Regions from separate parts of the Bacillus atrophaeus genome, predicted to be linked through region 1. Evidence: riboswitches for the same ligand, from Rfam matches in the RefSeq annotation. Region 1 holds a riboswitch; the other holds the start of a gene.
What was found. A riboswitch is a leader RNA that binds a small molecule or an ion and turns the genes downstream of it on or off. The one in region 1 is predicted to bind glycine.
Positions count from the first base shown of each region.

Region 2: linked by a shared signal. The riboswitch ahead of gcvT (glycine cleavage system aminomethyltransferase GcvT) and the one ahead of AAHT65_RS05925 (amino acid permease) in region 1 are both predicted to bind glycine.

Region 1 is NZ_CP154443.1:1,152,179-1,156,744, reverse strand. It holds gene AAHT65_RS05945 (ATP-binding cassette domain-containing protein) at 1-268, shown strand, start outside; gene AAHT65_RS05940 (peptide ABC transporter permease) at 289-1,011, shown strand; partial or broken gene AAHT65_RS05935 (hypothetical protein) at 1,094-1,248, opposite strand; partial or broken gene AAHT65_RS05930 (Pathogenicity island protein) at 1,263-1,535, opposite strand; glycine riboswitch at 1,940-2,020, shown strand; gene AAHT65_RS05925 (amino acid permease) at 2,172-3,524, shown strand; gene ahpF (alkyl hydroperoxide reductase subunit F) at 3,778-4,566, opposite strand, start outside.
Region 2 is NZ_CP154443.1:3,922,080-3,926,645, forward strand. It holds gene gcvPA (aminomethyl-transferring glycine dehydrogenase subunit GcvPA) at 1-1,134, opposite strand, end outside; gene gcvT (glycine cleavage system aminomethyltransferase GcvT) at 1,157-2,251, opposite strand; glycine riboswitch at 2,437-2,537, opposite strand; gene AAHT65_RS19700 (DEAD/DEAH box helicase) at 2,712-4,382, shown strand; gene AAHT65_RS19705 (YqhG family protein) at 4,403-4,566, shown strand, end outside.

The sequences.
Region 1 (4,566 bases):
ATTAAAATTGCTTAGCTTTTTACTAGAGGATAAAAATATTATTGTTTTAGATGAAATAACAAATTCATTAGACAAAAAAACGGTTATGGAAATTCATCGTTTTCTGAAAAAGTATATCCAGGAGAACCCAGAGAAGATTATCATTAATATTACACACGATTTGTCTGATTTAAAGGCGATAGATGGGGATAATTATATATTTCATGATCAAAAAATCCATAAATGTGATTCAGTGGAAAAGTTAATTGAAGTGTATATAAATGAGTAATGGAACAGTGGGGGCATAAGATGAAATTAGAGTTAAAAAAAAGTATGAGCAACAAAGTTTTTATTATATTAGGATCTATGGTCGTTTTTTTATTTTTACTGGGGTATTTTTTGCTTATTGGAATCGATAAAGTCAGCAATGTTACATCTGAGATGTTTTTCTTTAGCTCCTATACCGTTGCCACTCAATTTGGTTTGATGTTATTTTCATTTGTTATAGCTTTCTTTATCAATAGAGAGTATTCAAATAAAAATATTCTCTTTTATAAATTAATTGGAGAAAACATCTATACCTTCTTTTATAAAAAGATAGCTGTTTTATTTTTGGAATGTTTTGCGTTTATAGCGCTTAGTCTGCTCATCATATCGTTGATGTACCATGATTTTTCCCATTTTACATTAATGCTATTCTTATTTTCTGCAGTTATATTGCAGTATATTTTAATCATTGGAACCATAAGTATGTTAAGTTCTAATATATTAACTAGTATAGGTGTTAGTATAGTTTATTGGATTACTTCTGTTATTTTAGTAGCTATAAGCAATAAAACGTTTGGTTTTATTGCTCCTTTTGAGGCAGGTAACACCATGTACCACCGAATAGAAAGAGTGTTGCAATCTGATCATATGACACTTGGGATTAATGATATTTTATATATTTTTATATATTTAATTTCAATTATTATCATAAACGTAATTATTCTTCGATTTTCTAAAACTAGATGGATCAAAATGGGTATTTAACAAAAGGTAGCTACTTCACGTTGAAGTAGCTTTTTGTGTGTACGATATCATCCAGGTGACGTGCTGTGTCTTTTAGCTTTCATCAATTGTCTTTCACCATCTTCATAAAGAGAAAGAAGATAATGAATACGATAAAATAATTCATTGATTCTTAAAGATGCTCATATCGAGTGAAATCTGTAATAAAATCCATAGGACAAATATGGCTATTATTGAAGGAATGATGATTTTGTATATTTCGATCACCTTCTAGGATCACCATTTTTGTCAGTTGAACTTTTAGGGAGAACTTGCTCTTCGCCCGTTACATGATCTTTTAGTGTTGCATTACCTTCAGCGTCAATACGGACTTCTGCACGATCGAACGTCATCTTTAGCTCACTATTGTTGAGGTTTTCAACTTCATATGTAGCTTGGGATTCTGCGGCATCTGCAGCATTAGGTAAAACCAAGAGGGCTAAGGCACCTACTAGGAATACCAAGGCTGCCAGTTTACCTGTGGTTAGCTTCATTATGCTTTGCATAATTTATCCTCCTCCTTTGGTTGCCATACTAACAGAGACAATCCGCTTGTTAAACCCTTAAATTATTAAATAATGAAAAATGTGCTCATTCACGAATTGTTTCGGTATGAATGCTATATTTTCTTTCACCGAAGCATTTCCCTGATCACATTCTGAAAGTATGTTTCGTTTTTCTTCTTTTGAGTACCATCTTCCAGCCATGAAAAAACTCCCCCAAGGCAAACAGATTTTTTTCTTTTATCTAAAACTATTTTTTGATTAAATACTTCTAATTATGAAATAAAAATCACCATTGACAAACCACCCAATCCCTATTAAAATAAAAAGTTATCTGATAGTTGTTGTTTCTATCGAAAAAATTCAATAAGTAGCAAGCTATGATTGCTGTGGGTCACACTATAGCAGGAGCAGCTTCTGGAGAGACCGCGGAGATTCCGCGGCGCCGAAGGGTTCACAATCTCAGGCAAAAGGACAGAAGAGTACCGAATATGTATTTGTCGTGCTGATGATTGTCAGCGCACAAATATGATTTGTTATTCTTATGACCACGAGATTGGAGGACATCCAATCTCTTTTTTTTATGGGTTTTATTTATTGCTCGTCGTTTCACAATAAAGAGGTAAGGAGGAGTTTGATTTGGAACAGCGAGAATTAAAGAGGGACTTGTCCAATCGGCATGTACAGCTCATCGCCATTGGCGGGACGATTGGCACCGGTTTATTTTTAGGCTCCGGTAAGGCGATTCAATTGGCGGGTCCTTCTATCATCTTTGCGTATTTCATTGTAGGTATGGCGCTTTTTTTCGTGATGCGGGCGCTGGGAGAACTGCTGTTATCTAAAGCGGGGTATCAATCGTTAACAGATATTGCCGAGGAGTATCTGGGACCGCGGGCCTCGTTTGTCACCGGCTGGACTTACTGGTTTTGCTGGATTATGACGGCTATGGCGGATGTGATTGCCGTCGGTGTATATGTGAAATATTGGTTTGATATTCCGCAGTGGATCCCTGCACTTATCTGTTTACTCATTTTATTAGGGTTCAATCTATTAACGGTCAAGCTTTTTGGAGAATTGGAGTTTTGGTTTGCTTTAATAAAGGTCATTACGATTCTCGCATTAATTGTGATTGGTGTTATTTTGCTGGTGATCGGATTCAAGACCCACACAGGAACGGTTTCGGTTACAAATCTTTGGGAGCATGGCGGCTTGTTTCCAAACGGATTTTCAGGCTTTTTGCTTTCTTTCCAAATGGTGATCTTTGCATATGTCGGTGTGGAATTAGTAGGTGTATCGGCGGCGGAAACATCAAATCCGAAAAAAAATATTCCATCGGCTATTAATAAAATTCCTTTGCGGATTCTATTTTTCTACGTCGGCGCGCTTATCGTCCTATTATGTATTAACCCATGGACGGAATTGAATGCTGCCGAAAGTCCTTTTGTGAAAACCTTCAGCTTAGTCGGTATTCCGCTTGCTGCGGGTATCATTAATTTTGTTGTATTAACATCAGCCGCTTCTGCTTGTAACAGCGGGATGTTTTCAACAAGCCGGATTCTGTACAATTTAAGCAAAACGAAACAGGGCCCGGCCAATTTTGCGAAGCTGAATAAAAATCATGTGCCGAGTAACGCGTTATGGGTATCGGTTATTGTCCTCTCAGCGGGAGCTCTTTTAAGCAAACTGATACCGGAACAAGCTTTTGGCATCGTGACAACCATTAGCGCGATTTGTTTTATTTGGGTGTGGGGTGTGATTCTTGTTTGTCATATCAGATACAAGAAAACCTGTCCGCCATTACACTCAAGATCAACATTCAAAGCGCCATTTGCGCCGTTTATCAATTACGTTGTTCTGGCGCTGTTTGCTGTCATTCTCATGATTATGCTGTTTGCGGATGCAACTCGCCCGGCCTTGTTGCTGACTCCTCTATGGTTTATTTTATTATTTATTTTATATTGGACTAGAGGAAACAAAAAAAGAAGGACCTGATGAGTCATATTAAATGGTGATTCCTTAAATCTCTAATCATTAACAAGCCGGTGTACTGCATGCAGTATGCCGGCTTTATCTTTGGTTAGCCGCGTAATGGATTATTTAGAGCAGCAAGGATTTGTTGAGCTGGTGAGCAGAAGACCAAAAGCTTATAAAATCAGCGAGGATTGTTTAGAAGAAATACTGCCTTCTTAATTCAACGCAGACATATCAAAAAAGCCGCCAATCAGGTAATATGGCGGCTTTTGTATTAATTGCGGATCAAATAATCAAACGCGCCTAAAGCGGCACTTGCACCTGATCCCATCGAAATAATAATTTGGTTATAAGGACCGTCTGTACAGTCACCGGCAGCGAATAAACCAGGAACGCTTGTTGCGCCGCGTTTGTCGACTGCGATTTCGCCGATGCGGTTGCGTTCAACGGTTTCGTCTAACCATTCAGTGTTTGGCACGAGACCGATTTGGACGAATACACCTTGGAGTTCAACGTGTTTTTCTTCGCCTGTTTCGCGGTCTACGTATGTGATGCCGTTTACGCTCTGATCGCCTGTGATTTCTTTTGTTTGTACGTTTTTTAGTACAGTGACGTTTGGCAGGCTGTAGAGACGTTTTTGCAAGACTTCGTCTGCCTTCAGTTCCGGCGCGAACTCTAGCACAGTGACGTGATTGACAATACCTGCAAGATCAATCGCTGCTTCGATACCAGAGTTTCCGCCGCCGATAACAGCTACGTCTTTGCCTTCAAACAATGGGCCATCACAGTGCGGGCAGTAAGCGACACCTTTGTTTTTGAACTCTTGTTCACCAGGTACGTTGACATTGCGCCAGCGGGCACCTGTTGAAAGGATGACTGTTTTACTTTTTAGGACAGCACCGTTTTCGAGTTCAAGTTCGAACAGATCTTTTTTCTCAAGTCGTTTTGCGCGCTGAAGGTTCATGACATCAATATCATATTCCTTCACGTGCTCTTCAAGACTTGCAGCAAGCTTCGGTCCTTCAGTTGCTTTTACGCTGATGAAGTTTTCGATGCTCATGGT
Region 2 (4,566 bases), 1.5 Mb from region 1:
AAACACGACGGAAAGGCCGGCTCGTTTGGCCTGCTGCTTTGCATAATTCGCTTTTTGGATGTTCTGCCGGGCGATTTCTTTTACGCCGGCTTTTCCCAATGCGGTCATCGCCACAGAAGCTGCAAGCGCGTTTAATGCTTGATTCGAACAAATATTTGATGTCGCTTTATCGCGGCGGATGTGCTGTTCCCTCGCTTGAAGGGTGAGGACGAATCCTCTTTTTCCGTTTTCATCCTCCGTTTGGCCGACAAGACGGCCCGGCATCTTTCTCATTAATTTTTTAGTGACCGCAAAGAAACCGCAGTGCGGTCCTCCATAAGCCGCCGGTATGCCAAACGGCTGCGCATCCCCGACCACAATATCAGCAAAAAACGCGCCTGGAGGAGTCAGAAGTCCGAGAGCAAGCGGATTGGATGACACAATAAACATGCTGTTGCCTTTATGGGCAATCGGTTCTATCTCTTTTAAAGGCTCTATTCTTCCGAAAAAATTCGGATACTGGACGATAACGGCAGCCGTTTCATCACAAACGGCTTCATTTAAGGCGTCAAGATCTGTCACGCCATTTACCGCAGGGACTTCCACCACTTCAATATACTGGCCTTTCGCGTATGTTTTCAGCACTTCCCTCGACTCCGGATGAACCGAGGCGGAAACGACGATTTTTTTCTTTTTCGTATGCCCGGAAGCGAGCATGGCTGCTTCAGCTAAAGCGGTCCCGCCGTCATACATGGAGGAATTGCTGATATCCATGCCAGTCAATTCGCAAATCATCGTCTGGAATTCAAAGATCGCTTGAAGCTCCCCTTGAGAAATCTCCGGCTGATAAGGGGTATATGCCGTATAGAATTCAGATCTTGAAATAACATGATCCACAATCACAGGCTGATAATGATCATAAACGCCTGCTCCCAAAAAAGATGCATAGGTTCCGGCATCACGGTTTTTAGCGGCGAGCTTCGTGAGCTCTTTCGTTAGCTCTGTTTCCGATTTAGATTGTTTAATCTGATAGTCCTGTTTATATCTCACGCTGTCCGGAATGTCAGCAAACAGCTCATCTGTACTGCTCACGCCAATGGCGGCCAGCATTTCTTTTTTATCCTGTTCTGTCGCGGGCAAATAACGATGCTTCATATCATTGCTCCTTTCCGAGTGCTTATTTTTTTCGTTTATAAAATGGGGTTTTGACCACTTGTGCTTTTACGAGTTTATTCCGAATCTCCACTTCCACAATACTCCCAATCTCACTGGCTTCCCGTTTCATCAGCGCAAGGCCGATATTTTTTTTCAGTGTCGGCGACTGTGTGCCGGTTGTAACTGTTCCGACTGGTGTTCCGTTTTGCATGACAGCGTAACCGTGTCTCGGGATGCCCTTTTCGATCATCTCCAAACCGACGAGCTTTCGATCCGCGCCATTTTCTTTTTGTTCGCTCAATACTGATTTCCCGTAAAAATCAGAATCCTTTGTATGTTTTACAGCAAAACCGATTCCCGCTTCGATCGGTGTAATATCCTTAGTAAGCTCCTGCCCGTACAATGGCAGCTTCGCCTCAAACCTGAGTGTATCTCGCGCCCCAAGTCCGCACGGAATCAGTCCCTGACCCTCTCCCGCCTCTATGATTTGTTTCCACAAGCTCACCGCATCTTCATTCCGGCAATACAGCTCAAAGCCGTCTTCTCCGGTATATCCGGTTCTCGAAATAAGCGCTTTGCACCCGCCGATTTCAGCGTCGTTTAGAAATGTAAAAGGCTTAAGAGCTGATACATCACATGCAGTCAGCTTTTTCATAACAGTTTCTGCTTCAGGCCCTTGCACAGCCAAAAGAGACAGCTGATCTGAAAGGTTTTCGATATGTACATCACCTTCTGCGTGTTCCTTCAGCCAATTGATATCTTTTTCTATATTAGAAGCATTGATGACAAGGAGGTAATGGCTGTCTGCTTTTTGATAGATGAGCAGATCATCAACCGTCCCGCCATCGGGATAGCACATTGCCGTATATTGCGCGCAGCCCGGCTCAAGCTTTGACACGTCATTTGTCATCAGCTTTTGCAAAAAGGACAGACTGTCTTTTCCGGTCAATTTCACTTCTCCCATATGGGATACATCAAACAGTCCCGCTTTTGTCCGGACAGCCTCATGCTCTTTTTTGATAGAAGAAAATTGAACAGGCAGCTCCCATCCCCCGAAATCAATCGTCTTCCCGCCGTATTCTTTATACACATCATATAAAGGTGTTCTTTTCAACATACACTTCCCCCTCTTCTCATTTGACCAAAATGGGTGCGGCTAAAAACCATATAAAAAAGGACAGAGAAACACCTCATTCGAAAATGAAGGTTCTCTGTCCTGGCACCTGAAAGTTTACTTTGCGATTTAGGCAAAGACGTCCCCTTTGGTGGTTTGCATGTGTACACAAACACTCTCCAGAGTTGCGTCGAGCAAGAGTTCTTTTGCCTGAGAGATTCACTCCGCAGTTTGCTCCTTCGGCGCCTGAATCCCAAGTTTACGGTCAGGTCTCTCCCCTTGCTGTCATTCGCTCATATTTACCAATTTTTATGGACATACTAAAACAATATCTTAAGGTAAAACTCTTACCCATATCCTAACACTCACCATACATATTGGGCAATAAAAAATAATGGGTAGCAATGGTATGTATTTTTATAAAAGAGAATCATGAGCCAGCAGAAAGGCGGTTGACATACAGATGGATGCAGAAATACATTATGATGCACGATGGCCTGAAGAATTCTCAGAACGTCTCAAAGCAGACGGGCCTTGGTCAAACTGGGAGCTTTACAAACTGTCAGCAGAAATCCAGGAAAAACTTGCAATTCCTGAGTTCGAAGGCTTGCGGGCCCCTTTATACCTACCTTCCTTTACTCCGCTTCCCCACCAGCTGGAAGTGGCGCAAAAGGTCGTCGAAAAAATGAACGGCAAAGCCATTTTAGCGGATGAAGTCGGTTTGGGAAAAACAGTGGAAGCGGGTCTGATTTTAAAAGAGTATATGATTCGCGGTCTGGCCAAAAAAATTCTTATTTTGGTGCCGGCTTCACTTGTATCACAGTGGGTGAAAGAGCTGCAAGAAAAATTTTTAATCCCTGCAGTTGAACAGAAAAAGAGCTACGTCTGGGAGCAATGCGACATCGTCGTTTCCTCCATCGATACGGCTAAGCGCTCGCCCCATCGTGAAATTGTGCTTTCTATTCCATATGATCTCGTTATTATTGACGAAGCACACAAACTGAAAAACAGCAAAACGAAAAACTATGAATTCGTTCGGTATCTCGTTAAAAAATATTGTCTGCTTTTGACGGCGACACCCATCCAGAACCGCATTGAAGAAATTTTCAATTTGGTGTCTTTATTAAAACCGGGCCATTTAGGTAACGAAAACCATTTTCATGACGTTTTTTCGAAAAAGAATTCAGGCATCGATGCTCATGACCATTTAAAGAGCCTGGTCAATAAAGTCATGATCCGCAACAGACGGCAAGACACCGGACTGACCTGGACAAAGCGCTATGTGGAAACGGTGCCGATTACGTTCTCTCCGACAGAGCAGGCGCTATATGATGAGATCACACGGCTGAAGGAAGACAGGCAGCAGGCCGCCAGCATGTTCTCTATAATGACCCTGCAGCGGGAGTGCTGTTCAAGCAGGGAAGCCGTCTACATGACGCTCAAAAAAATGCTTGATCAAAGAGAAAAACAAGCGCCCGCCATCAGTGAAGATACAATTTCAGTTTTAATGGACCGCATTAATGAAGTGACGCAAAACTCAAAAGCGATTCAGGTTGTTGACCTCATTAAAAAAATAGATGATAAGGTCATCATTTTTACGGAATACCGGGCGACACAAATTTACCTGCAATGGTTTCTCCAGCAAAACGGAATCAGTTCTGTGCCGTTTCGGGGCGGATTTAAACGCGGGAAAAAAGATTGGATGAAGGATCTTTTCCGCGGCAAAGTACAAGTGCTGATTGCTACAGAAGCCGGCGGTGAAGGGATCAACCTGCAATTTTGCAACAATATCATTAACTATGACCTGCCTTGGAATCCGATGCGGCTTGAGCAGAGAATCGGCAGAATACACCGGCTTGGGCAGGAGCGTGACGTGCATATTTACAATATGGCGACAAAGCATACGGTTGAAGAGCATATTTTAAAGCTGCTTTATGAAAAAATTCATTTGTTTGAAAAGGTAGTCGGTGAACTTGATGATATTTTAACTAAAATTCAAGTTGCCAATTTCGAAGAACATCTGCATGATATTTTGTTTCATTCGGCAACAGATGAAGAAATCAAGATCAAAATGGAAAATTTGACGTCCTTCCTCTCGTACGAACAGCAGCCGGCTGAAAAAAGAGGATCATAGCCTGTAAGGAGGTTTTACAAGTGAAACAGCAAGAGGTTCACCAATTTTTACTTCGTTTCTTTCAAGCAAACAGCTGCCCTATCATCGATCAGGGACTGGGCCATATGACCGTGCAGCTGACAGTTGAGATGGACAAACAGATTATGAATAGGCCTTTTTACTGGCACTGGCGTGAAAAAACAGG